4 regions of the Streptomyces sp. NPDC048106 genome follow, and region 4 is predicted to be linked to each of the others. Evidence: riboswitches for the same ligand, from Rfam matches in the RefSeq annotation. Region 4 holds a riboswitch; each other region holds the start of a gene.

Region 1 (7,562 bases), on a different contig from region 4:
TTCCACTAACCGCCTCCGCTCGCGAAGGGACGTACATGCCCATGGGTCACACGACCACAGCCGAGGCAGGCTCCGGGGGCCTGACAGCGACCGAGCACCGCTTGGCCAACGGTCTGCGCGTGGTGCTCTCCGAGGACCACCTGACCCCGGTGGCGGCGGTCTGCCTCTGGTACGACGTCGGCTCCCGCCACGAGGTCAAGGGTCGCACCGGCCTGGCTCACCTTTTCGAGCACCTGATGTTCCAGGGCTCCGGGCAGGTCAAGGGCAACGGCCACTTCGAACTGGTGCAGGGCGCCGGCGGCTCGCTCAACGGCACCACCAGCTTCGAGCGCACCAACTACTTCGAGACCATGCCCGCCCACCAGCTCGAGCTCGCGCTCTGGCTGGAGGCCGACCGCATGGGCTCCCTGCTGACCGCGCTGGACGACGAGTCCATGGAGAACCAGCGCGACGTCGTCAAGAACGAGCGCCGCCAGCGCTACGACAACGTCCCCTACGGCACCGCCTTCGAGAAGCTGACCGCCCTGTCGTACCCCGAGGGCCACCCCTACCACCACACGCCGATCGGCTCCATGGCGGACCTGGACGCGGCCACCCTGGAGGACGCCCGCCAGTTCTTCCGTACCTACTACGCGCCGAACAACGCGGTGCTCTCCGTGGTCGGCGACATCGACCCCGAGCAGACCCTCGCCTGGATCGAGAAGTACTTCGGCACCATCCCGGCCCACGACGGCAAGCCCGCGCCCCGTGACGGCACCCTGCCCGACGTCATCGGCGGGCAGCTGCGCGAGGTCGTCGTCGAGGAGGTCCCGGCGCGCGCCCTGATGGCCGCCTACCGGCTGCCGCAGGACGGCACGCGCGCGTGCGACGCGGCCGACCTCGCCCTGACCGTCCTCGGCGGCGGCGAGTCCTCCCGGCTGTACAACCGGCTGGTGCGGCGCGACCGCACGGCCGTCGCGGCCGGCTTCGGCCTGCTGCGCCTGGCCGGCGCGCCCTCCATGGGCTGGCTGGACGTGAAGACCTCCGGCGACGTCGAGGTGCCGGTCATCGAGACCGCCATCGACGAGGAGCTGGCCCGGTTCGCCGAGGAGGGCCCCACCCCCGAGGAGATGGAGCGCGCCCAGGCCCAGTTGGAGCGCGAGTGGCTGGACCGGCTCGGCACCGTCGCGGGCCGCGCCGACGAACTGTGCCGCTACGCCGTCCTGTTCGGCGACCCGCAGCTCGCCCTCAACGCCGTGCACCGCATCCTGGAGGTGACCCCCGAGGAGGTCCGGGAGGTCGCCAAGGCCCGGCTGCGCCCCGACAACCGCGCGGTCCTGGTCTACGAGCCGAAGTCCCCGCAGGCCGTCGAGGACGCCGACGTGCCCGAGGACCCGGAGTCGGAGGCCACCGTAGAGGCCGGAAACGAGAACGAGGAGACGGCCAAGTGACCGAGCAGCTCGCCACCATGGACTTCCACCCCCAGCCGCAGGCCGGCGAGGCGAAGCCGTGGGCCTTCCCGGCCCCCGAGCGCGCCGCGCTCGACAACGGCCTGACCGTGCTGCGCTGTCATCGCCCCGGTCAGCAGGTCGTCGCCGTCGAGGTGCTCCTGGACGCCCCCCTGGAGGCCGAGCCGGCCGGCCTGGACGGCGTCGCCACCATCATGGCGCGAGCCTTCTCCGAGGGCACCGACAAGCACTCCGCCGAGGAGTTCGCCGCCGAGCTGGAGCGCGCGGGCGCCACCCTCGACGCGCACGCCGACCACCCCGGCGTCCGGCTGAGCCTGGAGGTCCCCGCCTCGCGTCTGACCAAGGGCCTCGGCCTGCTCGCCGACGCGCTGCGCGCCCCCGCCTTCGCCGGCAGCGAGGTCGAGCGGCTGGTCCGCAACCGCCTGGACGAGATTCCGCACGAGCTGGCCAGCCCCGCCCGCCGGGCCGCCAAGGAACTCTCCAAGGAGCTGTTCCCGGCGTCCACGCGCATGTCCCGGCCGCGCCAGGGCACCGAGGAGACGGTCGAGAAGATCGACGCGGTCGCCGTGCGCGCCTTCTACGACCGTCACGTGCGCCCCGCCACGGCCACCGCGGTCGTGGTCGGCGACCTGACCGGCATCGACGTGGACGCGCTGCTCGGCGAGACCCTGGGCGCCTGGACCGGCACCCCGGGCGAGCCCCGGCCGGTGCCCGCGGTGACGGCCGACGACACCGGACGCGTGGTCATCGTGGACCGGCCCGGCGCCGTCCAGACGCAGCTGCTCATCGGCCGCGTCGGCGCGGACCGGCACGACCGGGTGTGGCCCGCCCAGGTGCTCGGCACCTACTGCCTGGGCGGCACCCTCACCTCCCGCCTGGACCGCGTCCTGCGCGAGGAGAAGGGCTACACCTACGGTGTGCGCGCGTTCGGGCAGGTGCTCCGCTCCGGCCCGGGCGGCAACGGCGCCTCCATGCTCGCCATCAGCGGCTCCGTGGACACCCCCAACACCGGTCCGGCGCTCGACGACCTGTGGAAGGTGCTGCGCACCCTCGCGGCGGAGGGCCTGACCGACGCCGAGCGGGACGTCGCCGTGCAGAACCTCGTCGGCGTCGCGCCGCTGAAGTACGAGACCGCGGCGGCCGTCGCGGGCACGCTCGCCGACCAGGTGGAGCAGCACCTGCCCGACGACTTCCAGGCGACGCTCTACCGGCAACTGGCCGCGACGGGCACCGTGGAGGCCACCGCGGCGGTCGTCAACGCCTTCCCGGTGGACCGCCTGGTGACCGTCCTGGTCGGTGACGCCGCGCAGATCAAGGCACCGGTCGAGGCGCTGGGCATCGGCGAGGTCACCGTGGTGGCCGCCGAGTAACGGCACCTACGGGCAGGCCCCTTGCGGGGTGGGGCCCTGACGGCCTACGGGTCGTCAGGGCCCCACTTTGTTCCACTCTCTCCTCAGGATGTCCGAATTGATACGGAGGTTGCCTGTCTGCCCTGTGGGATGCGCTACAAAAGCCGCGTTCCGTTTGAGGATTGAGAGCCGGTCCGCTTAGCGTCGTCCGGGTTGTCCGTCGGGCAGTGCGCCGCAGCCGCGGCACCGGACAGCCATCGCCGAGTCCCCGAGGCGCGAGCCAGGGGAGCCGGGGACCCACCGTCCCCTGGGGTGAATCGGGCATCCGCGCGAGACGTGCGGGCCCGTAGGAGACCTTCCTGCTCCGAACCCGTCAGCTAACCCGGTAGGCGAGAGGGAAGGAAAGGACAGCCACACGCATGGCGTTCATGTGCGCCACCGGGAAGCACCGCAAGCCCGGCCGGGTCAAGCGAACCACCGTTCACGCGGCCGGAGTCGCGGCCCTCACGACCACCGGCGTCATCGGCACCCTCGCCGCGTCCCCGGCGCTCGCCGCCGAGAAAACCGCCGAGCAGACCGGCCTCACCCCCGTGCTCGCCGCGACCGACGACCTCGCCGAGCACATCGACGCCCAGGCCACCGCCCAGCAGCGGATCGCCGAGCACCAGGCGGCCGAGAAGGCCGCCGCCGAGCGCGCGAAGGAGGCGCGCCAGGCCAGGGCCCGGGCCGCCCGCGAGGCCGAGCGCAAGCGGCTGAACACCTTCGTCGCCCCGATCGCGCACTCCTACGTGTCCACCGGCTACATGGCCAGCAGCTCTCTGTGGTCCTCCGGCTCCCACACCGGTATCGACTTCCACGCGGCGACCGGCACCTCCGTGCACGCGGTCGGCGTCGGCACCGTCGTCTCCACCGGCTGGGGCGGGGCGTACGGCAACGAGATCGTGATCCGCATGGCCGACGGCATGTACACCCAGTACGGCCATCTGTCCTCCATCGGCGTCACGGTGGGCCAGCAGGTCGCCGCGGGCCAGCAGATCGCCCTGTCCGGCGCGACCGGCAACGTCACCGGCCCGCACCTGCACTTCGAGGCGCGCACCAGCCCCGACTACGGCTCCGACGTCGACCCCGTGGCCTACCTCCGCAACCACGGCGTGGACGTCTGACCGACCCCGCACGGCATCGAAAGCCCCGGCCACTGAGCCGGGGCTTTCGCCATTCCACGGCCGTCGCCGCCGGAATCTGTCCAAAAAATATCCATGATTCCGGTCCGCCGTCGGAAATTCCGGCCCGGTGGAATAGAGTCACGGAAAAGACGCGTCCGTCGTCGGCGTCGTGTCGCGGGTATTAAGGCGGAGGTCGGTCATGCGTATTCCGGCGCACTCGGTGTGCACGGCGATCCGGGACGACATCGTCACCGGCGCCCTCGAACGCGGCGGCCGCCTCACCGAGGAGGTGCTCGCCCGCCGCTACGGCGTCTCGCGCGTCCCCGTGCGCGAGGCCCTGCGCACCCTGGAGGCGGAGGGCTTCGTGGTGACGCGCCGGCACGCGGGCGCCTGCGTGGCCGAGCCGACCGAGCAGGAGGCCGCCGACCTGCTGGAGATGCGCCTGCTCCTGGAGCCGCTGGGGGCCGCGCGGGCCGCCCGGCGCCGCACCGAGGCGCATCTGAAGGTGCTGCGAGGCCTGGTCCGGCTGGGGCAGGAGCGCGCCAGGACGGGCGGCGGCGAGGACCTGCGCGCCCTGAACGGCTGGTTCCACGAGACGCTGGCCCAGTCCTGCGGCAGCCCCTCACTGACCTCGACACTCACCCAGCTGCGCCACAAGATCGCCTGGATGTACACGGTGGACGCGCCGCCGGACCTGGTCGGCGCGTGGGCGGAGCACGGCGCGATCGTGGACGCGGTGGCACGCGGCGACGACGAGCGCGCCCGCGCGGTGACCGCGCTGCACACCCAGCGCACGACGGCCGCGCACCGGCTGCGGATCCCCGGCGCCGCGGAACGCCCGGGTATCTCGCAACATACCGTAAACATGTCCGGTGCACGGTGTTAACACGGGTGCCGTATACAAAGTGGGGGGATATTCAGCGGGTGGCCATTTCCCTATTTCCCGGCTGCCGTGAATTCCATGTCCCGGTGAATTCCGCGGTACCCCGAAAGTGCCGAGGCGGCGCAGTCCGGCGGGGCCCGGCGCGATTTTCCGGTCCAGGGCACCCCGTAAACCCTCCCGCCCGCCGCGGTGACACTGACGGTCACGGCGTCCGGCAAGGACCCGGCGGCCAGCCGGAGTTGACGGCCACCGCCGCGTGAAGCGCCCGCCGGGCCGGCCGGACAGTCCGGCCGGCCCGGCGGGCGCTCGGGGCTCAGACGGTCTCGGGCAGCTCTTCCAGGCCCTCGGCGACCAGCTTGGCCAGCCGGTCGAGGGCGGCGTCCGCGCCCTCGGCGTCGGAGGTGAGCACGATCTCCTCGCCGCCCTGGGCGCCCAGGCCCAGCACGCCCAGCATGGAGGCCGCGTTGACCGGGGTGCCGCCGGACTTGCTGATCGTCACCGGGATGCCTGCGGCCGTGGCGGCCCGGACGAAGATGGAGGCGGGGCGGGCGTGAAGACCCTCGGCCCAGCCGACGTTGACGCGGCGCTCAGCCATGTGTTGCTGCCCTTCACTGTTCAGGGTTGTCTAGACCAGTCTTCCATATCGTGAAGCGGGCCAGAAGAGGGGCTCGCGCCCCCTCCGCCGTGCTCCACAGACTGCCCCGCGCCGTTGCCGGACGCGAGCCGTACCCTGGGGCCCATGCGAACCTCGGCGGAACCGCAGGGCCGGTACGACTACCCCGCGCACTGGGAGGCGGACGTGGTCCTGCGGGACGGAGGTACCGCCCGCATTCGGCCCATCACCGTCGACGACGCCGACCATCTGGTCCACTTCTACGAGCAGGTCTCGGACGAGTCCAAGTACTACCGCTTCTTCGCCCCCTACCCCCGGCTGTCCGCCAAGGACGTCCACCGCTTCACGCACCACGACTTCGTGGACCGGGTGGGTCTCGCGGCCACCGTGGGCGGCGAGTTCATCGCGACCGTGCGCTACGACCGCATCGGGGCCGGCGGCGCGCCCGCGTCCGGCCCCGCCGACGAGGCCGAGGTCGCCTTCCTGGTGCAGGACGCCCACCAGGGCCGGGGAGTCGCCTCCGCCCTGCTGGAGCACATCGCGGCCGTCGCCCGGGAGCGGGGCATCCGCCGCTTCGCCGCCGAGGTGCTGCCCGCCAACACCAAGATGATCAAGGTGTTCACGGACGCCGGGTACACCCAGAAACGCAGCTTCGAGGACGGCGTCGTACGCCTGGAGCTGGACCTCGAACCCACGGACCGCGCCCTCGCCGTGCAGTACGCGCGGGAGCAGCGCGCCGAGGCCCGCTCGGTGCAGCGGCTCCTCGCGCCCGGCTCCGTCGCGGTCATCGGCGTCGGCCGCGCGCCCGGCGGGGTGGGCCGCAGCGTCCTGGCCAACATCAGGGACGCCGGGTACCCGGGCCGGCTGTACGCGGTGAACAAGGCCTTCCCCGAGGACCTGGCGGAGGCCGACGGGGTGGCCGCGTACCGCTGTGTGCGGGACATCGACGGCCCGGTGGACCTCGCCGTCGTTGCCGTACCGGCCGAGTACGTGCCGGCGGTGGTCGCCGAGTGCGGGGAGCACGGCGTGCAGGGGCTCGTCGTGCTCAGCGCCGGGTACGCGGAAAGCGGTCCCGAGGGGCGGGAGCGGCAGCGGGCGCTGGTGCGGCAGGCCCGCGCGTACGGCATGCGGATCATCGGACCCAACGCGTTCGGCGTCATCAACACCGCCCCGGACGTACGGCTCAACGCCTCCCTCGCCCCCGAGATGCCGCGCCCCGGGCGCATCGGCATGTTCGCCCAGTCCGGCGCCATCGGCATCGCCCTGCTGTCCCGGCTGCACCGGCGCGGGGGCGGGGTGACCGGCGTCAGCGGCGTCTCCACGTTCGTCTCCGCGGGCAACCGGGCGGACGTGTCCGGCAACGACGTCCTCCAGTACTGGTACGACGACCCGGACACCGACGTCGTCCTCATGTACCTGGAGACCATCGGCAACCCGCGCAAGTTCACCCGGCTCGCCCGGCGCACGGCGGCGGCGAAGCCGCTGGTCGTGGTGCAGGGGACGGGTACGGCACCGCAGGGCCACGCGGTGCGCGCGACGCGGCTGCCGCACGCGACCGTGTCCGCGCTGCTGCGGCAGGCCGGGGTGATCCGGGTCGACACCATCACGGAGCTGGTCGACGCCGGTCTGCTGCTCGCCCGGCAGCCGCTGCCCGCCGGGCCGCGGGTGGCGATCCTCGGGAACTCCGAGTCGCTGGGCGTGCTGACGTACGACCGGTGCCTCGCGGAGGGGCTGCGGCCCGCGCGGCCGCTCGACCTGACGACCGGGGCGACGCCGGAGGACTTCCACCGGGCGCTCAGCGCCGCGCTGGCCGACGACACGAACGACTCCGTCGTGGTGACGGCGATACCCGCGATCGGGGAGGCGTCGCCCGGGGACGCGGAGCTGGCTCAGGCGCTGGGCTCGGCCGCGGCCACGGCGCCGGGGAAACCGGTGCTGGTGGTGCATGTGGAGCTCGGCGGGCTGGCGGAGGCGCTCTCCGCGGCGGCCAGTACCGCGCCCCAGTCCGTGGAGCGGGCACCCGGCACCGAAGGCGGGGCCCAGCCTCCCCGCCACCGCGCGGAGCCCTCGCCCGCCGCGGGAGCGCGAGCGCCGGCGGCACCGGAA
Region 2 (7,562 bases), on a different contig from region 4:
GCACTGCGCGACCGACTGGGAGCCGTACGCCGAGCAGATGCTCGACGTGCTCACCGCCCACCCCTGCTTCGAGAACACGCAGGCCGACGGCGGTTTCGCGCCCCGGCCCGAGTTCCGGCCGCTGACCCGTTTCGAGGGACAAGGACTGGACAAGGGACATGTCGTGAACGATCTTCTCTTCCGCCGCCGGTAAACCGCTCCAGCCCCTCGTCCCGCCACCGTTAGGGTCGATGCCGTGGCCACCAGTTCTGTGTACCCGACGTACCCGCCGAACCCCGGTGACGTTGCGCTCCGCCACCCGCGCTGGTGGCAGCTGCCCTGGGTGCGGTACGGCGCGCTGATCACGCTGCTGGCCATGTCCGGCCTGGTCATCCTGGCGCTGGTGCGCAAGGAGACCGGCACCGAGGGGTTCCTGGTGGGCCTCGGTCTCGCGGTGCTGCCGGTGCCCTGGCTGGTCACCGCGTTCCGCTGGCTGGACCGGGTGGCGCCCTTCGCCTGGCGGAACCTGGTGTTCGCGTTCTGCTGGGGCGCGTTCGCGGCGGCGCTCATAGCCATCGTCGCCAACAGCTTCGCGACCAAGTGGATAGCCACCTCGACCGCGGACCCGGCGGGCGCCAACACCCTCGGCGCCACCGTGATAGCCCCGATCGTCGAGGAGTCCGCCAAGGCCGCGGCCGTCCTGCTCGTCTTCCTCTTCCGCAGGCGCGAGTTCACCGGGATCGTGGACGGGATGGTGATAGCCGGGATCACCGCCACCGGGTTCGCGTTCACCGAGAACATCCTCTACCTGGGCACCGCCTTCGGCGCCGACCAGGTCACCGGCGGCCACGGCGTCGTCTCCGTCACCGCCGCCACCTTCTTCGTGCGCATCGTGATGTCCCCGTTCGCGCACCCCCTGTTCACCACCTGCACCGGCATCGGCTTCGGCCTCGCCGCGCTGTACGGGCCCCGCGGGCGCGCCCGGCGCCTGCTGGTGCCGCTCGGCGGACTGCTGCTCGCGATGTGCATGCACGCCCTGTGGAACGGCTCCGCCAGCTTCGGCCAGTACGGGTTCCTCGCCGTCTACGGCGCCTTCATGCTGCCCGCGTTCGGGCTGCTGACCTGGCTCGCGATCTGGACCCGGCAGCGGGAGCTGCGCACGGTGCGCGAGGAGCTGCCGGCGTATGTGCTGGCCGGCTGGCTGGGGCCGGCCGAACCCTTCGCGCTCGGCTCGATGCGCGCCCGCCGCATGGCCCGCGACTACGCCCGCCACCACGCCGGCCGCCCCACGGCACGCGCGGTGGCCCAGTACGAGACCCACGCCACCGCCCTCGCGCTCCTGCGGCAACGGGGCCGCCGCGGCCGGGCGGGCGCGGACTTCGCCGTACGCGAGCGGGAGCTGCTGGAGGAGCTGTGGCAGCGCCGGGAGGCCGCCCGGCCCGCCCTGGAGTACGCGGCCCGCACCGCGGCCCCCGTCGTCCCGATGGCGTGGGCAGCGGCGCCGTACGGGCACGCGTACGTGCCGGGACCGGGGTACGGCTATCCGCAGGGCCCGGGACATGGGTACGGCCACCCGCAGGGGCCGGGGCACGGGTACGGCTACCCGGCGGCGGCGCCGTACCCGTACAACCCGTACCGGGCGTGACGCCCGTGCCGGACGCGGCTTACGCCGACGCGTCCGTCAGCTTCTTCAGCTCGTCGTCCGTCAGCTTCAGGTCGGCGACGGCCAGCAGCGGCGGGAGCTGCTCCAGGGTGCGGGCCGAGGCGATCGGGGCGGTGACGGTCGGCTGGGCGGCCAGCCAGGCGAGGGCGACGGTGGCGTGCTGGGCGTCGTGCGCGGCGGCGATCTCGTCGAGGGCGGCGAGGACCCTCTGGCCGCGCTCGGACTCCGCGTAGTCCGCGGCCCGGCCGGCGCGCGCGCTGTCCACCTTCGTGCCGGGCCGGTACTTGCCGGTCAGGAAGCCCGAGGCGAGCGCGAAGTACGGCACGGTGGCCAGTCCCTCGCGGGCGGCGAGGTCCTGGAGCGGGCCCTCGTAGGTGTCGCGGGAGACCAGGTTGTAGTGCGGCTGGAGGGCCACGTAGCGGGCCAGGCCCTCGCGGGTGGAGAAGTCCAGGGACTCCTTGAGCCGCTCGGCGCTGATGTTGGACGCGGCGATCTGCCGGACCTTGCCGGCCCGCACCAGCTGGTCCAGTGCGCCGATGATCTCCTCGACCGGCACGTCGGGCTGGTCGAAGTGGGTGTAGTAGAGGTCGATGTAGTCGGTGCCCAGCCGGGCCAGGGAGGCGTCGGCGGCGGCCTTGATGTTGTCCGCGGACAGGCCCTGGTACCGCGGGTGCTGGCTGACCTTGGTGGCGATGACGACGTCGGAGCGGTTGCCGCGGGCCTTGACCCACTTGCCGATGACGGTCTCGGACTCGCCGCCCTGGTTGCCCTCGATCCAGGCGCTGTAGGAGTCGGCGGTGTCGATGAAGTTGCCGCCCCCGGCCGTGTACGCGTCCAGGACGGCGTGGGAGGTCTGCTCGTCGGCGGTCCAGCCGAAGACGTTGCCGCCCAGGCAGAGCGGGGAGACCTGGAGGTCGGAAGAGCCGAGTGTGCGCAGAGAAGTCATGCCCCGCATTCAACACCGGCGGCGGATGATCGCGTTCCGCCGCCGGTGCGCTTGCTCCGTGCGGGTTACGTCAGGGGGTGAGGCCCTTGTCGCGCAGCCAGGGCGCCGGGTCGATGGCGGTGGCCTGCCCGTTCGGGTGGACCTCCAGGTGCAGGTGCGGCCCGGTGACGTTGCCGGTGGCGCCGACGCGGCCGATGACCTCGCCGGTGGTGACCTTCTGGCCGACCGAGACGTTGATCGAGGACTGGTGGCAGAACCACAGCTCGGTGCCGTCGTCCAGGGTGAGGACGGTGCGGTAGCCGTAGGCGCCGGCCCAGCCGGCCTGGGTGATGGTGCCGCCGTGCACGGCCTTGATCAGGGTGCCGGTGGGCGCGGCGAAGTCGAGGCCGGTGTGGTAGCCGGAGGACCACATGGCGCCGGGCTGCCCGAAGGTGCCGGTGATCGTGTACGAGACGACCGGCAGCGTGTACTGCTTGGCCAGCTCGGCCAGCCGCTTGGCCTCGGCCGCCTTCTTGGCGTCGGCCTCCGCCTTCGCCTTGGCGGCGGCGGCCTTGTCGGCGGCCTCCTTCTCCGCCTTGGCGGCCGCCTCGTCGGTCTGCTGCTGGGCGGCGGCGACCATCGCGGCGGTGGCCTTGCTGTCGGCCTGGCCCTGCTGCTGCTCGGCCTGGGCCATGATCCGGTTGCGCAGGGCCTCGCCGGCGCCGGTGTTCTCGCTGCCCTCGGTGGTCTGCCCGAGGTCGGTGAGCGCGGTGGCGGTCTGCGCCTTGGGCGCGTCGGTGGAGTCGTCGCCGAAGAGGTGCTCGACGGTGGACAGGTGCGGCACCGAGACCTTGTGCAGGTCCGGCATCGAGATGGAGACCGGCGGCTTGCCGGTGTTGGCGCTGGCGATGCCGCCCGCGCCGACCGCCGCGATCACACCGACGCCGAGGACGGTGGAGCTGCGGGCGAAGCCGCCGCGCTGCTTGGCGACGCGGTGTCGGCCGCGGACCGGAGCGACGGACTCCTCGGTGGGGTTCCACTCCTCCCAGGGGCCGTCGCCGTCGGGGCCGGGGCCGTAGCCGAACGACTCGGGTTCGCGCTGAGCGGGCACGAACGGGGCTTCTGGGGCAGGCCGGTTGGACGCCACGGAGGCGTGCTCCTTTCCTTCCGCCGCCTACCGGGTTAGCTGACGGGTTCGGAGCAGGAAGGTCTCCTACGCGCGTGGACCGCTCGTGGACTCGCTGAGTTCACGACGATTTCCGCGTGATTCACCCCAAAGTGGTGGTTCCCCGGTTCCCTCGCGGGATTCGGCGCGTGCGCACGGAGCCGCCTCGGGTGACGGCTGGGACGACCGCGCTGCGTTATCGAACGTTAATAGACCCAGAGGGAACTTTCCAAGCCGCTCGGCTTGATCATTAACGCTCCGACCGGGGGACTTAACGCCCAGGACGCCGTCAAACCGGGCGAGTTGACCCCGGTTCACTAACCATCGAGTTTTTGACGGTGACTCAGATGTTATGCGCACGGCGGTCGCTCGGTCACTGGGGGTAACCCCCCTGTCGAGGGCCGGAAAACCAGAGCCGGCAAACACTCAGGGCCGGAATCCAAGAACTGGATTCCGGCCCTGAGTCTTCAGTAGCGGGGACAGGATTTGAACCTGCGACCTCTGGGTTATGAGCCCAGCGAGCTACCGAGCTGCTCCACCCCGCGGCGATGTCTCTACTGTACGCCATCACCAGGGCAGAAAGCACATCGGTTACGACGGGACCGCCGCTCAGCCCAGCAGGTGCCGGTTCGGGGCCTTGGCCAGGGCCTCGTACTCGGGCAGCACGACGACCTCGGCGCCCCCGCCCACCAGCACCCCCGTGCCGTCGGCCGCCACGACGAACGTGTCCGGCTCCCGCCAGGCGGTCACCACCCGGCGCACCCCCGCCCGCAGGATCAGCTCGGCGCAGGGCGCGGGGCGGGAGGCGCGGCGGGCGCAGGGCTCCAGGCTGCTGTAGACGGTGGCGCCTGGCAGCCGCGGGTCGGCGGGGTCGGTCTTGGCCAGCGCCGCCTCCTCCGCGTGCGCCACCGGGTCCCCGCCCTCGCGGGAGTGGCCGCGGGCCAGCTCGGTGCCGTCGGCGGCGACCACGACCGCGCCGACGCTGAAGGCCGTCCGCGAGGGCGGGCACAGCGCGGCCAGCTCACAGGCGGTGCGCAGCCAGTGCCGGTCGGCGGCGGTGGGCACCGGGCCGGCGCCGGGCGCGGTGGGCTCGTAGCGCATGAGCACGACGTCCTCGATCCGGCGGGACTCGACGAGCCGCAGCCGTCCCTCCTGGTAGCGGCCGGCGCCGAACAGCCGCGGTGCGGCCGGATCGCCCACGATCAGCGGGGCGACCACGAGCTGGAGCTCGTCGGCGAGGCCCTGCTGGAGGAGCTGGGTGTGCACGGCGGCGCCGCCCTCCACCATCAGCCGGCCGACCCCGCGCACCGCGCGCAGATGGCCGAGCAGGGCCCGCCAGTCCAGCTCCGGGCCGAGCGGGACGACCTCGGCGGAATCACCGAGGAGGCGGGCGGCCCGCGCGGCACCCTCGTCGGTCGTGTAGACGAGCTTGTCGCCGCCCGTGTGCCAGAAGCGGGCCTCGGGGTCGAGGTCGCCGGTCTCCGTGACGGTGACCTTCAGCGGGTACTCCGGCCTGCCCTGCGCGCGGCGGGCCGCGCGGCGCTCGGCGGAGCCGACCAGCAGACGGGGGTTGTCGGCGCGGATCGTGCCGGCGCCGACCAGCAGGGCGTCGGCCCAGGCCCGTACCGCGTCGACCCGGTCGAAGTCGGCCGGGCCGGACAGCAGCAGCCGCTCGGGGCCGGTGTCGTCCAGGCAGCCGTCGAGGGAGACGGCGGCGGACAGCAGCACGTACGGGTACGGCGCGGACTCGGGGAAGGCTCGCTCGGTGCTCATCGGCTCAAGTGTGCGGCCCCGTCGTCAGCCGGTCTGCTCCCGGGGGAGGCGCGCGTCGGCCAGTTCGTGCCCGAAGAGGGACAGGACGACGATCAGGACGCCGCCGCAGGTGATCGCCCAGTCGGCGAGGTTCATGACGCTGAAGTCGCGCACCGAGACGAAGTCGACCACCGCGCCCCGCATCCCGCCCGGCGAGCGGAAGAGCCGGTCGGTCAGATTGCCGACCGCGCCGCCCAGCAGCAGCCCGAGGGCGATCGCCCACGGCGTGCTGGTCAGCCGGCGCGACACCCGCACGATGACGGCGGCCACCGCGAGCGCGATCAGCGTGAACACGAGGGTCGTCGCGCTGCCCATGCCGAAGGCCGCGCCGGGGTTGCGCTGCACCCGCAGCTCCAGCCAGGACCCGAGCACCGGCACGGAGTCCCGGCCCTCCAGCTCCGCGACCACCGCGAGTTTGCTCCCCAGATCGACGGCGTAGGCGACGGCGGCCACCAGCCACAGCACCCACACCCGCCGCCGCGCTCCGGACGCCTGGGGTTCCTGAGGTTCTTGGGGTTCCAGGTGTTCCTGGGGTTCCCCGCCCCCGCTCGACTCGCTCCGCGTCACGCTCGTACTCCTCCCCGGTTCCCGCCCAGCGTACGGGCCGCCCGGCGGGGCGTCACCGCGCACGAGGACCCCGACAGGTGCATTCGTATTTTCGCTACGTGCGGTCATAGGACCGGCGAACCCCGCTTTCGAGCTACAGAAGCACCCGAATGCCCCACACCCTCTGGTCCCGAAAGCCTCGTTAGTTGACCGTGGCACGCACTGAGAGACGCACAGCGCTGAATCTCCACTCGCCGGTCACATTCCGGCTGGAGGGCAAGAAACGCGAGGTGTTCACCGACGGCTGTTCAGATCTTCTCGACGACTTCTTGCAGAGGATCCGCCAGCTGGAGAGTGAGTACCTGCGGGCGATGGTGAGGCTCTAGGACCCAGCCGATGGACAGGATTCACGAGGAAGACGTTGTGGGTGACTACGAGTTCAGCACGCTGGAGATGCAGTGGGACCCGGTCGAGGAGCTGGCCCAGATGCTGTCCGGCGCGTCCGCCGAGAATCCCGACCCGGCCCCGCCGCACGGCAGGTCCAGCCACCGGAGGAACCGCCGGCGTATCCGTACCGAATCCGGATTGCTGCGCGACAAGGGGCGCGGAGCCCCCGTCACGCTGCTGATCGCGTCCATCTCGGTGTGCGCGCTGTGCATGCTGGGCTGGTCCTTCTCCTATTCCTACGCCCAACTCCGCGTCACCGCTTCGTCGGTGCTGCCGATGCGCCTCGCACAATGGTGGCCGTTGACGGTGTACGGACCCTGGCTCGTGGCGGCGCTGTCCATTCTGCGGGCGACGGTGCAGAACCGAAGTGCCAAGCGGTCGTGGGGAGTTCTGCTGGGCGCCTCCGTGATGGCGGTCGGCCTGTGCGTCTGCCATGCGGCGCACTCCCCGCTTTCGCTGATCATCTTCGGAATTCCGCCGATCACCGCGCTGGTGTGCTTCTGGGAGATCGTCGGCCAGGTGTCCTCCAAGGTGAGCCATCCCCGGCACGCCGCGCACAGCCGCCGCAATCCCAAGGCGCAGGGGCCGTACCCCACCAGGTGAGCGCGCCGTCACAGCAGGACGACGCACCCCCGGCGCTCCAGCTCGGCCACCGGCGGCGACTCCCGGGTGCAGGCGTTCCAGCGCAGGTCCAGCTTCTCCAGCGAGGGCAGGTCCACGATCCAGTCCGGCAGCCGGGTGAGCCGGTTGCTCCGCACGTCCAACTGGCGCAGCAGGGGCAGGCCGGCGAGCGCGTCCGGGAGCGCGGCCAGCGCGTTCTCGCGCAGGTCCAGGTGGCGCAGCTCGCGGAGCGCGGCCACGGACGCCGGCAGCCCTTCCAGTGCGTTGCCCCGGAGCCAGAGTTCGCGAAGACCGCGGAGGTCGCCGACGGTGTCGGGCAGGGCGGTCAACCGGTTGTGCTGGGACCGGAGTTCGACGAGTCCGGCCATCCGGCCGACGGCCTCGGGCAGGGCGGTGAGGGCGTT
Region 3 (7,562 bases), on a different contig from region 4:
CCCGCTTGCCCGCGGCGGCCGCGAGGCCCACCCGGTCGAGCGCGCCGGCGACCCGGGCGTGCCGGGTGCGTGGGTCGGCGGTCGGGTCGGCGGCGTCGTAGCGCAGCAGGTTGTCCCGGCCGGAGAGGTGGCCGTACAGGGCGGGGCCCTCGATGAGCGCCCCGACCTGCGGCAGGACGGTGCGGGCGGCCCCCGGCATGGGCAGGCCCAGGACGTGGGCCGTGCCGGAGGTCGGCTCGATCAGTCCCATCAGCATGCGGATGGTGGTGGTCTTGCCCGAGCCGTTCGGGCCGAGGAAGCCGAAGACGCTGCCCGCGGGGACGGTCAGGTCGAGACCGTCCACGGCGAGTTGTCCGCCCCGGTAGCGCTTGGTGAGGCCGCGCGTGGCGATCACGCCGTCCGCCGCCCCGGGCCGGACCGGGTCCATCGGCTTCCCCCCTCGACTCGGTACCGCTTACTTGCCCGCGTTCGCCGCCTTCACCAGCGCGTCCTTGGTGACCGCGCCGGCGTAGACCTTGCCGTCGTCGGTGATCAGGGCGTTGATCAGGCGGGTGGAGAAGACCGTGCCCTTGCCGAACTTGCCGGAGACCTTGTCGCCCAGCGAGCCGAGGACGCCGCCGAGGTCACTGCCCTTGGCACCGGTGGGCAGGCCGCCCTTGGCACCGGTGTCGAAGGTGGCGATGGAGGTCCAGCCCTTGCCGAGGACGGTGCCGCCGGACGCGCCCTTGGTGCCCTCCAGGCCCTTGGCGCCCTCGCCCTCCAGGCCCTTGCCCGAGCCGGGCTTCGCGGCGCCCTCGTCCGGGCCCTTTCCGTCCTTCTGTTCGGTGACCTTCGCGCCCTTCGGCGGGGTGAAGTCGAACGTCGAGGCGGCGGGCCGGGCGAAGGAGACCTCGGTGAAGCCCGCGTCGAGCACGGCGGCGCCGCCGCTCCTCGGGGTCAGCGTGAACTTCAGCGGCATGCCGGTCTTCGCGTCGACGGCGATGCTGATCGCGCCGACCGTGGTGCCGGACTGCCGGGGCTTGATCAGCAGCTTGTAGGCGTCGTGCCCGGCGACCTGGGCGGTGCCGTCGACGGTCACCGACGTGGTGTCGTCCACCGCCTTCAGCGCCTGCTCGGCGAAGTCCCCGGGCGTGGCCGGGGGCTCGGCCCGGCGGTCCTTGCCCGCGGCGGCCTCGGTGCCGTGGGAGACCTGGCCGCTCTTGCTGTCGTAGCCCCAGACGTCCTTGCCGTTGTGGATGACGCTGTACTCGGAGCCCTGCTCCAGGAGCGACAGCTTCTGCCGGTCCGGGCCGTCGGCCGCGACCCGCAGGGTGTGCGTGCCGGAGACCAGCTCGGTCAGCCGGGACCGCGGGTCGGCCGCGGAGCCGGAGCCGGAGCCCTGGGTCAGGCCGGAGGCGAGGCCGCTCTCCAGGCCGCCGAGGTCGGGCAGGCCGAGGTCGGTGCTGATCTTCACGGTGCCGGACAGCTGCTGCACGTCCGACTTGGCGATCTTGTCGATGAGCTGCTGCGCGGTGACCTTGGGCAGGTCGGGGTCGCCGGAGTCGGCGAGCGCCGGGACCAGCCCGATGGTGGCCGCGGCCACCCCCACCACCGCGACCGGGACGGCGTACCGCGCGGCCTTGCGCCGGCCCGAGCGTGTCTCCTCGTCCCGCGCGGCGCCCACTGCGTCGTCGGATTCGTACGGTGCCATGTGTGCCTTACCTCCGTCGTCGGCGGCGGCTGCCCTCACGTTGGTCCACCCGAGCCGCCATTCTCACCCGAATCGGTGAGGATTGGTGATGTCCGTGGTGTCCATACGACCAAATCCGCGGTGAGGAATCGTCAGACCACGGAGCCAACTCGGCGTACGACTGCGGTATGACACGCACGGGGCACCCCTAGGGGTGCGACAGGGGCTCGAACGCATCCCTACGGGCAGGATGCGGCAGGCGTCCGGGTACGGCCATCCGGTGGGCGCCGAACGGGTGCCGGTCACCGCCGGTCAACCTGCCCGGTGGACCACCGCGTCGCACAGCTCCATCAGTGCCACCTTGGCGTCGCACTCCCGCAGCGGCGCGAGCGCGGCGCGCGCCTCCTCCGCGTACCGCACGGTGTCCCGGCGGGCCTGTTCCAGGGCGGGGTGGGCGCGCAGCGTGGCCAGGGCCTCGGCGAGCCGGGCGTCGTCGCTGAGGTCGGAGTCCAGCAGCTCGCACAGGGCGAGGTCCTCGGGCAGGCCGAGCCGGGCGGCCCGCTCGCGCAGTCGCAGGACGGGCAGGGTCGGGATGCCCTCGCGCAGGTCGGTGCCGGGGGTCTTGCCGGACTCGCGGGACTCGGAGGCGATGTCCAGGACGTCGTCGGCGAGCTGGAAGGCCACGCCGAGCCGCTCGCCGTACTGGGTGAGCACGTCCACGACCGTCTCGTCGGCGCCGGACATCATCGCGCCGAACCGGCAGGACACCGCGACCAGCGAGCCCGTCTTGCCGCCGAGCACGTCGAGGTAGTGCTCGACCGGGTCGCGGCCGTCGGAGGGGCCGGCGGTCTCCAGGATCTGGCCGGTGACCAGGCGTTCGAACGCGAGGGCCTGGACCCGGACCGCCTCGGGGCCGAGGTCGGCGAGGATCTGGGAGGCGCGGGCGAAGAGGAAGTCGCCGGTGAGCACCGCGACGGAGTTGCCCCAGCGGGTGTTGGCGCTGTCCACGCCCCGGCGTACGGCGGCCTCGTCCATGACGTCGTCGTGGTACAGCGTGGCCAGGTGGGTCAGCTCCACGACCACGGCCGACGGCACCACACCGGGCGCGTAGGGGTCGCCGAACTGCGCCGCGAGCATCACGAGCAGCGGCCTGAAACGCTTCCCGCCGGCCCGTACGAGGTGCTGGGCGGCCCCCGTGATGAACGGGACCTCGCTCTTCGTGGCCTCTAGCAGGCCTTCCTCGACAGCCGCCAATCCGGCCTGGACATCGGCTTCGAGAGCCTGGTCCCGCACGCTCAGCCCGAACGGCCCGACGACGGTCACGAGGGGTCTCCTGTCTGCTGGTGTCTGCTGGCGATTACGCGGTTTGTCGATAGGTCGCTGCCATCACTCAAGTCAGCGTATCCGGTCCGGTTTCGATCACCGATAGCGCCCACCCGTCCAGCCTGGGCGGTATCGGATCATGGCCGACATACCTCTGATCGGATGATGGCAACAGACATTTATTGACTTAACAGGAAATCTGGAACTTCGTCGCGACCCCAGAGGTGAGCGGAGTACCGACTCCACCCCACCGAGGGACGAATCCCCTATGCCCGATTTAACGTAGTTTGCCATTTCGTGAGTTGGGTCACCCGAACGCCTTCCCGACGAACGCCCGCCAACACCCCTTCCCGCCTTGCGCGGCAAGCGAGTTGAGCGTTGGCAGTCGCAAAGGATCAAGTACCCCATAGGCTGATGATCAAGGTCAAATGCCGCGATGTATCAATCTGGCACTTGTTCCCGACATGTGCTCTCGCATACGTTCCCGACCCATCAGGCGGACGCCTAATCCTGCCGCCGCCTGTAAACCCATCGACGAACTCATTCGTACGGCAGGAGCGGGGGACCCAGGTAAGTCGCCGAACCGCGTGTTCGCACCGGGACGGCTGGGGTATAGCCACGCCTCTCACCAGGCGCGGCCGGGCACCTCCCCGCCCGAACCCGACAGCTCACCTCGCAGGCGTAGGAGAGGAACACCCCATGCCTGCTGCCGTTCAGCCGCGCCGCACCCGTGCCAACCGTCTCGTCCGTCTGATCGCCGTCGCCGGCACCGGCGCCGCCGTGCTCGCCATGCCGCTCGTGGGCGCCGCCACCGCGTCCGCCGCCACCGGCACCACCTCGGCCGCCACCACCCCCGCCGGGTACCCGAACAACCTCGACGGCTGGATCCGCGAGTCCCGCGCGATCATGGCCGAGAAGGGCATCCCGGGCTCCTACAACGGCATCTACCGGAACATCATCCGGGAGTCCTCGGGCAACCCGAACGCCATCAACCTGTGGGACTCCAACGCGGCCAAGGGCATACCGTCCAAGGGTCTGCTCCAGGTGATCGACCCGACCTTCAACGCGTACCACGTGGCCGGAACCTCGTTCAACATCTACGACCCGGTCGCCAACATCACCGCCGCCTGCAACTACGCCGCCCACCGGTACGGCTCGATCGACAACGTCTTCGGCGCCTACTGACCGGCCCCGGGCCGCAACGGCGTGAGCCGTGGAAGCCCGTGGCACCACCGCTGTTCCCGGTCACCCGGCCGGGAACAGCCTTTCGAGGACGACGGCGATGCCGTCGTCCTCGTTCGACGTCGTGACCTCGTCGGCGACCGCCTTCAGCTCGGGGTGGGCGTTCGCCATCGCGATCCCGTGCGCCGCCCAGCGGAACATCGGGATGTCGTTGGGCATGTCGCCGAAGGCCAGGGCCCGTTCCGCGGGGACCCCGAGCCGCTCGGCGGCCAGCGCGAGGCCGGTCGCCTTGGTCACCCCGCACGGCTGGAGCTCCACGGTCCCGGGCCCCGACATGGTGACCGTGGCCAGCGAGCCCACCACCGAGCGCGCCACCGCCGCCAACTCGTCGTCCGAGAGGGCGGCATGGCGCAGCAGCACCTTGCTGATCGGCGCCCGCCACAGCTCGGCGCGCCGGGCCACCCGGACCGCGGGCAGGGTCGGGTGAGGCATCCGGTAGCCGGGCTCGATCAGGGTGAGCCCGTCCGTGCCGTCCTGGTCGACGGCCGCGAACACCTGGCCCACCTCGGCCTCGATCTTGCCGAGCGCGGTCTCGGCCAGCTCCCGGTCCAGCCGGACCGACGACACCAGACGGCCGGTCCCGGCGTCGTAGACCTGCGCGCCCTGTCCGCACACCGCGAGCCCCGTACTGCCGAGGGCGGCCAGCAGGGGGCGCACTCTGGGAGCCGGGCGGCCGGTGACCACCAGGTGCCGGGCCCCGGCCCGCGTCGCCCGCGCGAGCGCGGTCAGCGTGCGCTCGGAGACGGTGTCGTCGCCGCGCAGCAGCGTCCCGTCCAGGTCGGTGGCGATCAGTGCGTACGCGGGGGAGGGTGCCATGATCAGAGAATACGGACCCGCGCCCTCCACCGACTCCCGTGCCATTCCCCGTACTTGCGCGCCGCGTCCCCGTTCCCGGAAGGCCGCCGGGCCGGAACTGCCGCCGCCGAAGCAGCTATTCGGACATTACGAACTCTTGAGGCACTACGGTGGCAACCCCCTGGCCACTGCCCAAGACCGGTATCCCGGCCGTAACGTGTGGCCTGACCACATGGAACGCATCGCCATGCATGGCCTGGATGAGAGCGAGGCAGTACCCCATGCCCCCCTTCGACGTCCCCGAGGGCGACCCCTTCGGTCCGCACAACCTTCCCTATGGCGTGTTCTCGCCCTCCGGCAGCCGGGAGCGCAGGGTCGGCGTCCGGCTCGGGGACCAGGTCCTCGACGCGGGCGCCGCGGCCGCCGCCCTCGGCTCGCCGCACCAGGCGCTGCTCGCCCGCCCCACCCTCAACCCGCTGCTGGCGGCCGGGCGCGCGGCCTGGACCGAGGTGCGCGGCGCGCTCACCTCCTGGGTCACCGACCCCGCCCACCGCGAGACGCTGGAACCCCTGTTCCACCCGCTGTCCGAGGTGACCCTGCACCTGCCCTTCGAGGTCGCCGACTACGTCGACTTCTACGCCTCGGAGAACCACGCCCGCAACGTCGGCAAGATCTTCCGCCCGGACGCCGCGGACTCCCTCACCCCCAACTGGAAGCACCTGCCGATCGGTTACCACGGCCGCTCCGGCACGGTCGTGGTCTCGGGCACGGACGTCGTACGGCCCTCCGGGCAGCGCAAGGGCCCCGCCGACCCGGCGCCCGTGTTCGGCCCCTCGATCCGGCTGGACATCGAGGCCGAGGTCGGCTTCGTGGTCGGCGTGCCCAGCGAGCAGGGGACCCCGGTCGCGCTCGGCGACTACCGCGAGCACGTCTTCGGGCTGTGCCTGCTCAACGACTGGTCCGCGCGGGACATCCAGGCCTGGGAGTACGTCCCCCTCGGCCCGTTCCTCGGCAAGTCCTTCTCGACCTCCGTGTCGGCCTGGATCACCCCGCTCGACGCCCTGGAGCACGCGCGGGTGACCCCGCCCGAGCGCACCCACCCGCTGCTGCCCTACCTGGACGACGCGGCCCCCGGCATCGAGCCCGGCGGCTACGACCTGCGGATCTCCGTGGCCATCAACGGCGAGGTGGTCTCCGAGCCGCCCTTCTCCACCATGTACTGGACCGCCGCCCAGCAGCTCGCCCAGATGACCGTCAACGGCGCCTCCCTGCGCACCGGCGACCTGTACGGCTCCGGCACCGTGAGCGGGCCCGAGGAACGCCAGCGCGGCTCCCTGCTGGAGCTGACCTGGAACGGGCGCGACCCCCTCGAACTCCCCGACGGCAAGCGCGCCTTCCTGGAGGACGGCGACGTGGTCACCATGACGGCCTGGGCACCCGGGGCGGACGGGGGCCGGGTGGGCCTCGGTGAGGTGACCGGGCGGATCGTGCCCTCGGCCTGAGCCGGCGGCGGGCGCCGCGCGGCGGGACGGGAGCGGACGGTTCGGCCCCGACACCTGCCTCGCGGCGCCCCTCTTCGTCATACTGGCGGCAGCACGCACCACCCGCGGCGGCCGCCCGCGCGCCCCGCCCGGCTTCGTACCACCCATACCCGAACCCCTCTCGGATCAGGAACCGGAGCCCCGGCATGACCGTCTGCCTGCTCCTGCTCACCGTCGTCGCCCTGACGGCGGCCGGGCCGGCCCCGCGCGCGCTGACCCGGGCCGACTGGCCCGACCGGGAACCCGTGGTCGCGCTGTGGGTGTGGCAGTGCCTGGTCGCCACCGTCCTGCTGTGCTGTCTGGCCGCGCTGACGCTGGGCGCCGCGGCGGTCTTCCACACCGTGCGCGACCATGTGTTCGCCCCGGCGCCGCCCGCCGTCACCGCCGCCTACGACCTCTCCGCGGCGCCGGTGTGGGCCGCCGTCCTCACCGTCCTGCTGGCCTGCGGCGCCGCCTGGACCACCGCGATGCTCGGCCGGGAACTGGTCGAGGCCCGCCGCAGCCGCGGCCAGGCGCGGGCCCAGCTACGCGAACGCGCCCCCGACCTGCCCGCCGGACTGCCGGTGGCGCGGGGCCCGATGCTGGTCCTGGAGGACGAGTACCCGGACGCCTGGTGGATGCCGGGGCATCCCCCGCAGCTGGTGGTCACCACCGGCGCGCTGCACCGCCTCACCGGACACCAGCTCGACGCGGTCCTCACCCATGAGCGCGGCCACGCGCGCGCCCACCACGACTGGCTGCTGCACCTGTCCACGGCGCTCGCCTCGGGCTTTCCCCGGGTGCCGCTCTTCGCCCACTTCCGCGACCAGACGCACCGCCTGGTGGAACTGGCCGCCGACGACACCGCCTCCCGGCGCTGCGGCCACCTGACCACCGCCCTCGCGCTGATCGAGCTGAACCAGCACCGGGGCGTCCTGTCCTGCGCCTCCAGCCGCCGCCTGCTCGGCGAGCGGGTCGACCGCCTGCTGGCACCGCCCCCGCGGCTGCTGCGC
Region 4 (7,562 bases):
GATTCCTCCGGCAGCGTCACGCACGCGCCCTTGCGCCACCACTGAGGCAGCATCGCGAGCGCCTCGTCGCCGAGCGGGTTGACGCCGGGGCCCGCGGCCAGCGAGTGGGCCACCAGGACGTGCAGGCACTTCACCCGGTCCGGCATGCCGCCCGCGCTCGGGAAGCCCGCGAGGACCTCGATCTCGTCCCGGCGCCGGATGTAGTCCTCGTGCGCGGCCCGGTAGGCGGCGGCCAGCTCCGGGTCGCTCCCCAGGCGCTCGGTCATCTCCTTCATGACGCCATTGGCCTCCAGCGTGCCGATGGCCGAGGCGGCCTTGGGGCACGTCAGGTAGTACAGCGTCGGGAAGGGGGTGCCGTCGGGCAGGCGGGGTGCCGTCTCCACGACGTCCGGCTGACCGCAGGGGCAGCGGTGCGCGATGGCGCGCAGGCCCCGCGGGGGACGGCCGAGCTGCTGCTTGAAGGCCTCGACGTCCGCGTCGGTGGGCTCGGTGCGCGAAGTGGTGGGCGGGGGGGTTTCCATGACTGCTTTCAGAGTGGCTTTCTGTGGGTCACCGGCGCGGGCCGGTCACTGGTCGGAGGCGTCGGACTTGTCGACCCCGTCCCAGATGTTCGTGTACCAGGGCCGGCGGGCGGCCCCGAGGTCGGTGCGGGACTGCCGGGCCGCGCCCGGGTCGACCACCACGTACCCGGTCTCGCCGGGCATCACGTAGTGCAGACGTCGGCGGATCTGCTGCTCGGCGTAGGCGTCGTCCTGCCAGCGCGCCTTGAGGTCGCGCAACTGTTCGACACGCTTGCGGGCGTCGGCCCGCTGCCGCTGGAGGTCGGAGATCTGGGCGCGCTGTGAGACGTACTGCCGCATCGGGTAGGCGAGCGCGACCACCAGCGAGCACAGCACCAGCGCGAGCAGCGCGGCCCGGCCGGTCAGCCGGGAGCGCCGGGCCTGCCGCTTGGTCTGCGAGCGGTAGACCCGGGCCGCCGTCTGCTCGCCGAGCAGCCGCAGCCTGGTCGCGGTGGAGAAACGGTCCCGGTCCCTTGCCGCCATGTCGGCTCTCCGCCTCCCCTTTCACGCCCTTTTCGCGCCGTTCTCACGCGGTTTCTCACGTGGTCGCACACGTGCGTACGTCCCCGGACACGGTACGGGACCGGGTACGGGGACGTACGGACGACGGGCCAAGAGGTGGCCCGGGGCGGGTCAGCCCTTGAAGCGCGGGAAGGCGCTGCGGCCGGCGTACACCGCGGCGTCGTCCAGGATCTCCTCGATGCGCAGCAGCTGGTTGTACTTGGCGACGCGCTCGGAACGGGCCGGGGCGCCGGTCTTGATCTGACCGCAGTTGGTGGCGACGGCCAGGTCGGCGATGGTGACGTCCTCGGTCTCGCCGGAGCGGTGGGACATCATGCACTTGAAGCCGTTGCGCTGGGCCAGCTCGACGGCGTCCAGGGTCTCGGTCAGCGAGCCGATCTGGTTGACCTTGACGAGCAGGGCGTTGGCGGTGCCCTCCTCGATGCCGCGGGCCAGGCGCTCCGGGTTGGTGACGAACAGGTCGTCGCCGACGAGCTGGACCTTGTCGCCGAGCTTGTCGGTGATGACCTTCCAGCCGGCCCAGTCGTCCTCGAACAGCGGGTCCTCGATGGAGACCAGCGGGTAGGCCGCCACCAGCTCCTCGTAGTACTCCGTCATCTCGGCGGCGGAGCGCTCCTTGCCCTCGAAGAGGTACTTGCCGTCCTTGTAGAACTCGGAGGCGGCGACGTCGAGGGCGAGGGCGATCTGCTCGCCGGGCGCGTAGCCGGCTTCCTTGATGGCCTCAAGGATCAGGTCGAGCGCCTCGCGGTTGGAGCCGAGGTTCGGGGCGAAGCCGCCCTCGTCGCCGAGGCCGGTGGCCAGGCCCTTGCTCTTCAGGACCTTCTTGAGGGTGTGGTAGACCTCGGCACCCCAGCGCAGCGCCTCGGAGAAGGACTCCGCGCCGATCGGGGCGATCATGAACTCCTGGATGTCCACGTTGGAGTCGGCGTGCGAGCCGCCGTTCAGGATGTTCATCATCGGCACCGGCAGCAGGTGCGCGTTGGGGCCGCCCAGGTAGCGGAAGAGCGGCAGGTCGGACGCCTCGGAGGCGGCGTGCGCGACGGCCAGCGAGACGCCGAGGATGGCGTTGGCGCCGAGGGAGCCCTTGTTGTCGGTGGCGTCCAGGTCGAACATGGCCTGGTCGATCAGCCGCTGCTCGGTGGCGTCGTAGCCGACCAGCTCCGGGCCGATCTGCTCGATGACGGCGAGGACGGCCTTCTCGACACCCTTGCCCAGGTAGCGGTTGGGGTCACCGTCGCGCAGCTCGATGGCCTCGAAGGCACCGGTGGAGGCGCCGGACGGGACGGCGGCACGACCGGTGCTGCCGTCGTCGAGGCCGACCTCGACCTCGACCGTGGGGTTGCCTCGGGAGTCCAGGATTTCCCGGGCTACGACGACGTCGATGGACGGCACGAGCATCTCCTTCTTGGATGTGACGCTGGAAGTGCGGGGCGGCCTGCCTTGCGGCTGTGCCTTGCGACTAGAGCCTAACCGTCCCGGGGTCGCCGGCCACCGACCGACCGTCTGGTGGGCGACGGGGACGCAGGGAAACGGTACCCATTGTTCACCGCCGGAACAAAGGGGTTCGGGATGAGACCTCGCTGAAGTACGGGAAAACGAAAGACCCCGTCCCGGCGCGAACGGGGGAAAACGCGCCGGAACGGGGAGCCCGTGGGGACGGGGATCGGGCCCGGGTCCCGGGGGCCGCATGGGGGGTGCGGGCCCCAGGGCCGTGGGGGCGGGCCTCGGGGTGGGGGCGGAGCGGACTCTCACCGAGTCCGCCGGGGGCCGCCCCCTGGCGGGTCCGGCGGGCCGGGGCGGCTGTGAGCGGGGCCGTACGGCCCGGCGGCCGGACCGGACGGCTACTTCAGGTGGAGCTGCTGGCCCGGGTAGATGAGGTCGGCGTTGGCGACGATGTCCTTGTTCAGCTCGAACAGCTTCTTCCAGCCGCCGGCCACGTGGCGCTCGGCCGCGATGGAGCTGAGGGTGTCGCCCTTGACGACCTTGTACTCGCCGTCGCCCTTCTTGACCTTCTCACCGGTCGGGGTGGTGACGGTCTTGCTCGTGGACTTGGCCGGGGCGGTGCGCTCGGTGGAGCGGGTGGCGGCCTGCTGGTCCGTGGAGCGGGTGGCGGTGCTCTTCGACGCGCTGTCCGGCGTGGCGGCCGACGCGGCGGAGCCGCCGTACGGGGTGCTGGTCAGGCCCGTGCCGCAGACCGGCCAGGCGCCCTTGCCCTGCGCGGCGAGGACCTTCTCGGCGATGGCTATCTGCTGCGGCTTGGTGGCCTTGTCGGCGGTCGAGGCGTAGGCGGTGCCGCCGTACGCGGCCCAGGTCGAGGCGGAGAACTGCAGACCGCCGTAGTAACCGTTGCCGGTGTTGATGGACCAGTTGCCGCCGGCCTCGCACTGGGCGACCGCGTCCCACTGGGAGGCGGTGGCGGCGGAGGCGCTGCCGGACGCCATCAGCGGGGCGGCGCCGGCGACACCGGCCAGCGTGACGACGCGGACGGCCTTGAACGGACGACGGTGCTTGCCCTTGCCGGAAAACAGCATGGAACGATCCCCTCACCGACGCCTACGAGGTGAGCTGTCGGGTTCGGGCCGGTTGAGTTGCCCGGCCACCCCTCCGTCCGGAGGCGTGGCTTCACCCCAAGCCGGTCCGGCATCAACTGCCGGGCCCGGCACTTACCTTGGGTCCCCCGCTCCTGCCTGCGGCGCTTGACGCGACGACTGTTCCCGGGCAGCCGCTGGCAGGATTCGGCGTTGCGGCGGCCGGGGCCCGTGGTGACGAGCGGCCTTGACCGTAGCCACGTGATCCGCGGAATTTCAAAGACGATCAGGGCTTCTGAGACTCATCCCACACTTTCGCCAAAACGGACATTTAGCGATCAAATAGGGCGTCAACTAGCCCTGTTCCGCGCCCGTTTCGTCACTGACTTTCAGGGTCTGACCGGCGGTGATGTGGTTCGGGTCGGCGCCTACGACCTTCTTGTTCGCGGCATAGAGCGCGTGCCATCCGCCGTCGACGTCAAGGGAGTCGGCGATGGCGCTCAGCGAGTCGCCGCCGCGGACGGTGTAGGTGTCCCCCTCGCGGGACGCGTGCCGCCCGGCGGACGAGCCGTTCTGCCCGTTTGCCGCGCTTTCGTCCCCGTTGTCGCCGCGATGGCGTCCGACGCCGAGGGCTCCGGTGTCGACCAGGTCCCAGGAACCGACGCTCTGCTGGGCGTCGTCCGGGGTGCCGGTGGACGGAGCGGGCGCCTGGGCGGTGCCGGCCGGGGCGGACGGCGTGGCCGGGGCGGAGGGGTCGGCCGGGTAGGAGGAGTCGGACGGGTCCGGGGTGGGGACGCCGGTCTCGGGGGCGCCGGTGGGCCGGCCCTGGGTCGGGCTCGCGTGCCTGCCGGTCTGCTTGCCGGAGCCGTGGGCCGGGGAGCCGGAGGGGTCGGTGGGGTTCGAGGAGTCGGACGGGTCGGTGGTGGAGGCGCTGCCGGAGCCGGTGCCCGCCTGGTCGCCGCCCTGCGAGCCGGCCGAGGAGGAGGGGTCCGGCAGGCCGGACGAGCCGGTGGTGCCGCCGTCCTGGCCGCCGCCGGTGCCGCTGACACCCGGATCGACGTCCACCGAACCGGAGTTCGAGGTCAGCCCGGACAGCAGGGCGCAGGTGGCCCAGGGCAGGGTGCCCTTGTCCTTGAGGATCCGCTCGGCCACGGCGATCTGCTGCGAGCGGCTGGCCTGGTCGGCGGAGGAGGCGTACCGGGTGCCGCCGTACTGGACCCAGTCCTCCTGGGATATCTGGAGACCGCCGTAATAACCGTTGCCGGTGTCGGCGCTCCAGGAGCCGCCGCTCTCGCACTCGGCGATCTTGTCCCAGGTGGTGGCGTCGGCCGCGTGGGCGCCGGTGGCGCCGAGCAGCGGGATAGCGATGGCCGAGCCGGTCACGCCGGCCGCGACGAGGAGGGCCGGAGCCTGACGGGGGCGGCGGTGACGACCGTTCCCGGAGATCATGCGGAAGCCTTTCGTGCGACTGCTGGGGCCGGCGCGGCGGATGGTGCCGGGCCGCCACGCTGAGGGGTGAACGTATCGGCACCCGATGACTTGTCACAAGTTCATGCCGCGCGGATCACGTGAAGATCACAGAGACGGATGTTCCTCCTCCGCTCCGTCACACACCTTTTCACCCGTCGGGAACGGCGGCGCCTCACCCCGGGCGCACCCGGTGCCCGGAACCATGGAACCGACCTGTTCCGGAGGGCTTTTCATCCAGGAGGACACCCGATGCGGCACACCCGGTTGCACGGTGAGTCCGCGGAGTACCTCGCCGCCCGCGAGGAACTGCGCGGCGCCGAGATCGAGCTGATGCGGCAACGCGAACGGGTCGCGGCACTGCGCCGGTCGCTGCCGCCGGGGGCCGAGGTCGGCGAGTACGTCTTCCTGGAGGGCCCCGCCCGCCTCGACGCGGGCGACACGCCCGTCCGCGAGGTCGCGCTGGGCGAGTTGTTCACCGGCGGCCCGGAGCGGCCGCTGCTCGTCTACCACTTCATGTACGGCAAACGGCAGACCGATCCCTGTCCGATGTGCACCCTGTGGCTCGACGGCTTCGACGGCGTCGCCCGCCATGTCGCCCGGAACGCCGACCTGGTGGTCGTGGCCGCCGCCGACCCGGCCGCCCTGCGCCGGCACGCGCGCGCCCGCGGCTGGTCCCGGCTGCGGCTGCTCAGCGCCGGGGACAGCACCTTCAAGTACGACCTGGGCAGCGAGGACGAGGACGGCGTCCAGGACTCGACCATCTCCGTCCTCACCCGGGACGCGGACGGCACGGTCCGCCACTTCTACTCCGCGCACCCCCGGATGGCCGAGGACATCGACCAGCGTGGCATCGACCTCCTCAGCCCCGTCTGGCACCTGCTCGACCTGACCCCGGGCGGCCGGGGCGACTGGTTCGCGGGCCTCGACTACTGACCGGGCGGGGTGAACTCCACCGGCAGTGTGCGCAGGCCCCGCATGATGAGCCCGCCGCGCCAGCGCAGCTCGGCCGGGTCGGCGGCGAGCCGCAGGTCGGGCAGCCGCGTCAGCAGCGTGGCCAGCGCGGTCTGGCCCTCCAGGCGGGCGAGCGGGGCACCCAGGCAGTAGTGGATGCCGTGTCCGTAGCCGAGATGCTGGTTGTCCCGCCTGCCGAGGTCCAGCACGTCCGGGTCGGCGAACCGCTCCGGGTCCCGGTCGGCGGCGGCCAGCACGACGAGCACCGGGTCGCCGGGCGCGATCTCCTGCCCGCCGATGGTGAGCGGCTCGGTGGCGAACCGCCAGGTGGCCAGCTCCACGGGCCCGTCGAAGCGCAGCAGTTCCTCCACGCCGCTCGCCAGCAGGTCGTCCTCGCCGCGGGCGAGGGCGTCCTGGAAGCGGTGGCGCTGGTCGGGGTGGGTGAGCAGGGCGTAGGTGCCGTTGCCGATGAGGTTGACGGTGGTCTCGAAGCCGGCGAAGAGGAGGATGAAGGCCATCGCCGCGGCCTCGTTCTCGGTGAGGTGCTCGCCGTGATCGGAGGCGCGGATGAGGCCGGAGATCAGGTCCTCGCCGGGCGCGGGCTCGGCGGGCAGCGCCTCGCGCTTCTTGTGGATCAGTTCGGCGAGGTAGCCGCGCATCTTCTTCACCGACCGCGCGACCCCGCCCCGGGGCCCTCCGCCGTGCCGGATCATCATGCCCGCCCAGTCCCGGAAGTCGTCCTGGTCCTCGCGCGGGACGCCGAGCAGGTCGCAGATGGCGTAGATGGGCAGCGGGAAGGCGAACTCGTGGATGAGGTCGGCGGAACCGCGCTCGGCGAACTGGTCGATGAGGTGGTCGGTCAGCTCCTGCACCCGGTGCCCGAACTCGGCGACGCGGCGGGGCGTGAACGCCTTGCTGACCAGCCGGCGCAGCCGGGTGTGGTCCGGCGGGTCGATGTTCAGCAGGTGCGTCATCAGCTCGGCCTTGCGCTCACCCGGGATGCCGGTCTTGCCCCTGGCGTGCTCGGGCTCGTCGTGATGCGCCGGGTTCTTGCTCAGCCGCTGGTCCGCCAGCGCCTGCCGGGCGTCCGCGTACCGCGTGATCAGCCATGCCTCCACCCCGCTGGGCAGCCGCGTGCGCCGCACGGGCGCGTGCTCACGCAACCAGGCGTACGCCGGGTAGGGATCGGCGGCGAACTCCCAGGTGAACAGTTCGGGAGCAGCGGGAACGGTGTCGTCGGGGCGAGGCTGGTCGGTCACTCCTCGACGGTATCCGGCCGGGCGGAGGGGCGTGTCACCGCCGGTCGGCGGCCTCGCCCGGGTCCGGGTCCACCCCCTCCGCCCTGCGTATCGCGTCCCGGTAGACCCGGGCCGCCGCCCGCAGCGCGGTCTCCGGGTCGGTGCCGGTGGATTCGGCCCGGGCGGCGAGGGCGAGGAGTTCGTAGCCGATGTCGTCGCCCTGGGGCAGGGGGACGTCCAGGCCCCCGATGCGGGCGCGGGAGGCGAGCTTGGCGGCGAGGGCGAGGCCGGGC

The links. Region 4 has a riboswitch for cyclic di-AMP ahead of AB0927_RS10560 (transglycosylase family protein). Riboswitches for the same ligand answer to the same signal wherever they lie in the genome.
Positions count from the first base shown of each region.
Region 1: linked by a shared signal. The riboswitch ahead of AB0927_RS19055 (M23 family metallopeptidase) and the one ahead of AB0927_RS10560 (transglycosylase family protein) in region 4 are both predicted to bind cyclic di-AMP.
Region 2: linked by a shared signal. The riboswitch ahead of AB0927_RS07760 (M23 family metallopeptidase) and the one ahead of AB0927_RS10560 (transglycosylase family protein) in region 4 are both predicted to bind cyclic di-AMP.
Region 3: linked by a shared signal. The riboswitch ahead of AB0927_RS18840 (transglycosylase SLT domain-containing protein) and the one ahead of AB0927_RS10560 (transglycosylase family protein) in region 4 are both predicted to bind cyclic di-AMP.

Region 1 covers NZ_JBEZND010000017.1:35,789-43,350, reverse strand. The annotation lists gene AB0927_RS19065 (pitrilysin family protein) at 36-1,430, shown strand; gene AB0927_RS19060 (pitrilysin family protein) at 1,448-2,818, shown strand; cyclic di-AMP (ydaO/yuaA leader) riboswitch at 3,046-3,204, shown strand; gene AB0927_RS19055 (M23 family metallopeptidase) at 3,217-3,960, shown strand; gene AB0927_RS19050 (GntR family transcriptional regulator) at 4,160-4,846, shown strand; gene AB0927_RS19045 (HPr family phosphocarrier protein) at 5,157-5,438, opposite strand; gene AB0927_RS19040 (GNAT family N-acetyltransferase) at 5,583-7,562, shown strand, end outside.
Region 2 covers NZ_JBEZND010000006.1:15,860-23,421, forward strand. The annotation lists gene trmB (tRNA (guanosine(46)-N7)-methyltransferase TrmB) at 1-193, shown strand, start outside; gene AB0927_RS07750 (PrsW family glutamic-type intramembrane protease) at 236-1,624, shown strand; gene AB0927_RS07755 (aldo/keto reductase) at 1,644-2,588, opposite strand; gene AB0927_RS07760 (M23 family metallopeptidase) at 2,659-3,714, opposite strand; cyclic di-AMP (ydaO/yuaA leader) riboswitch at 3,722-3,890, opposite strand; tRNA gene AB0927_RS07765 (tRNA-Met) at 4,204-4,277, opposite strand; gene AB0927_RS07770 (dihydrofolate reductase family protein) at 4,342-5,505, opposite strand; gene lspA (signal peptidase II) at 5,530-6,066, opposite strand; gene AB0927_RS07780 (hypothetical protein) at 6,297-6,476, shown strand; gene AB0927_RS07785 (DUF2637 domain-containing protein) at 6,514-7,140, shown strand; gene AB0927_RS07790 (leucine-rich repeat domain-containing protein) at 7,149-7,562, opposite strand, start outside.
Region 3 covers NZ_JBEZND010000016.1:148,204-155,765, reverse strand. The annotation lists gene AB0927_RS18855 (ABC transporter ATP-binding protein) at 1-427, opposite strand, end outside; gene AB0927_RS18850 (DUF2092 domain-containing protein) at 455-1,690, opposite strand; gene AB0927_RS18845 (polyprenyl synthetase family protein) at 1,982-2,992, opposite strand; cyclic di-AMP (ydaO/yuaA leader) riboswitch at 3,515-3,687, shown strand; gene AB0927_RS18840 (transglycosylase SLT domain-containing protein) at 3,692-4,177, shown strand; gene AB0927_RS18835 (HAD family hydrolase) at 4,238-5,050, opposite strand; gene fahA (fumarylacetoacetase) at 5,311-6,531, shown strand; gene AB0927_RS18825 (M56 family metallopeptidase) at 6,717-7,562, shown strand, end outside.
Region 4 covers NZ_JBEZND010000008.1:68,478-76,039, forward strand. The annotation lists gene AB0927_RS10545 (DUF501 domain-containing protein) at 1-521, opposite strand, end outside; gene AB0927_RS10550 (septum formation initiator family protein) at 567-1,043, opposite strand; gene eno (phosphopyruvate hydratase) at 1,194-2,480, opposite strand; gene AB0927_RS10560 (transglycosylase family protein) at 2,924-3,613, opposite strand; cyclic di-AMP (ydaO/yuaA leader) riboswitch at 3,618-3,787, opposite strand; gene AB0927_RS10565 (transglycosylase family protein) at 3,965-5,059, opposite strand; gene AB0927_RS10570 (DUF899 family protein) at 5,330-6,013, shown strand; gene AB0927_RS10575 (cytochrome P450) at 6,007-7,290, opposite strand; gene AB0927_RS10580 (nucleoside triphosphate pyrophosphohydrolase) at 7,325-7,562, opposite strand, start outside.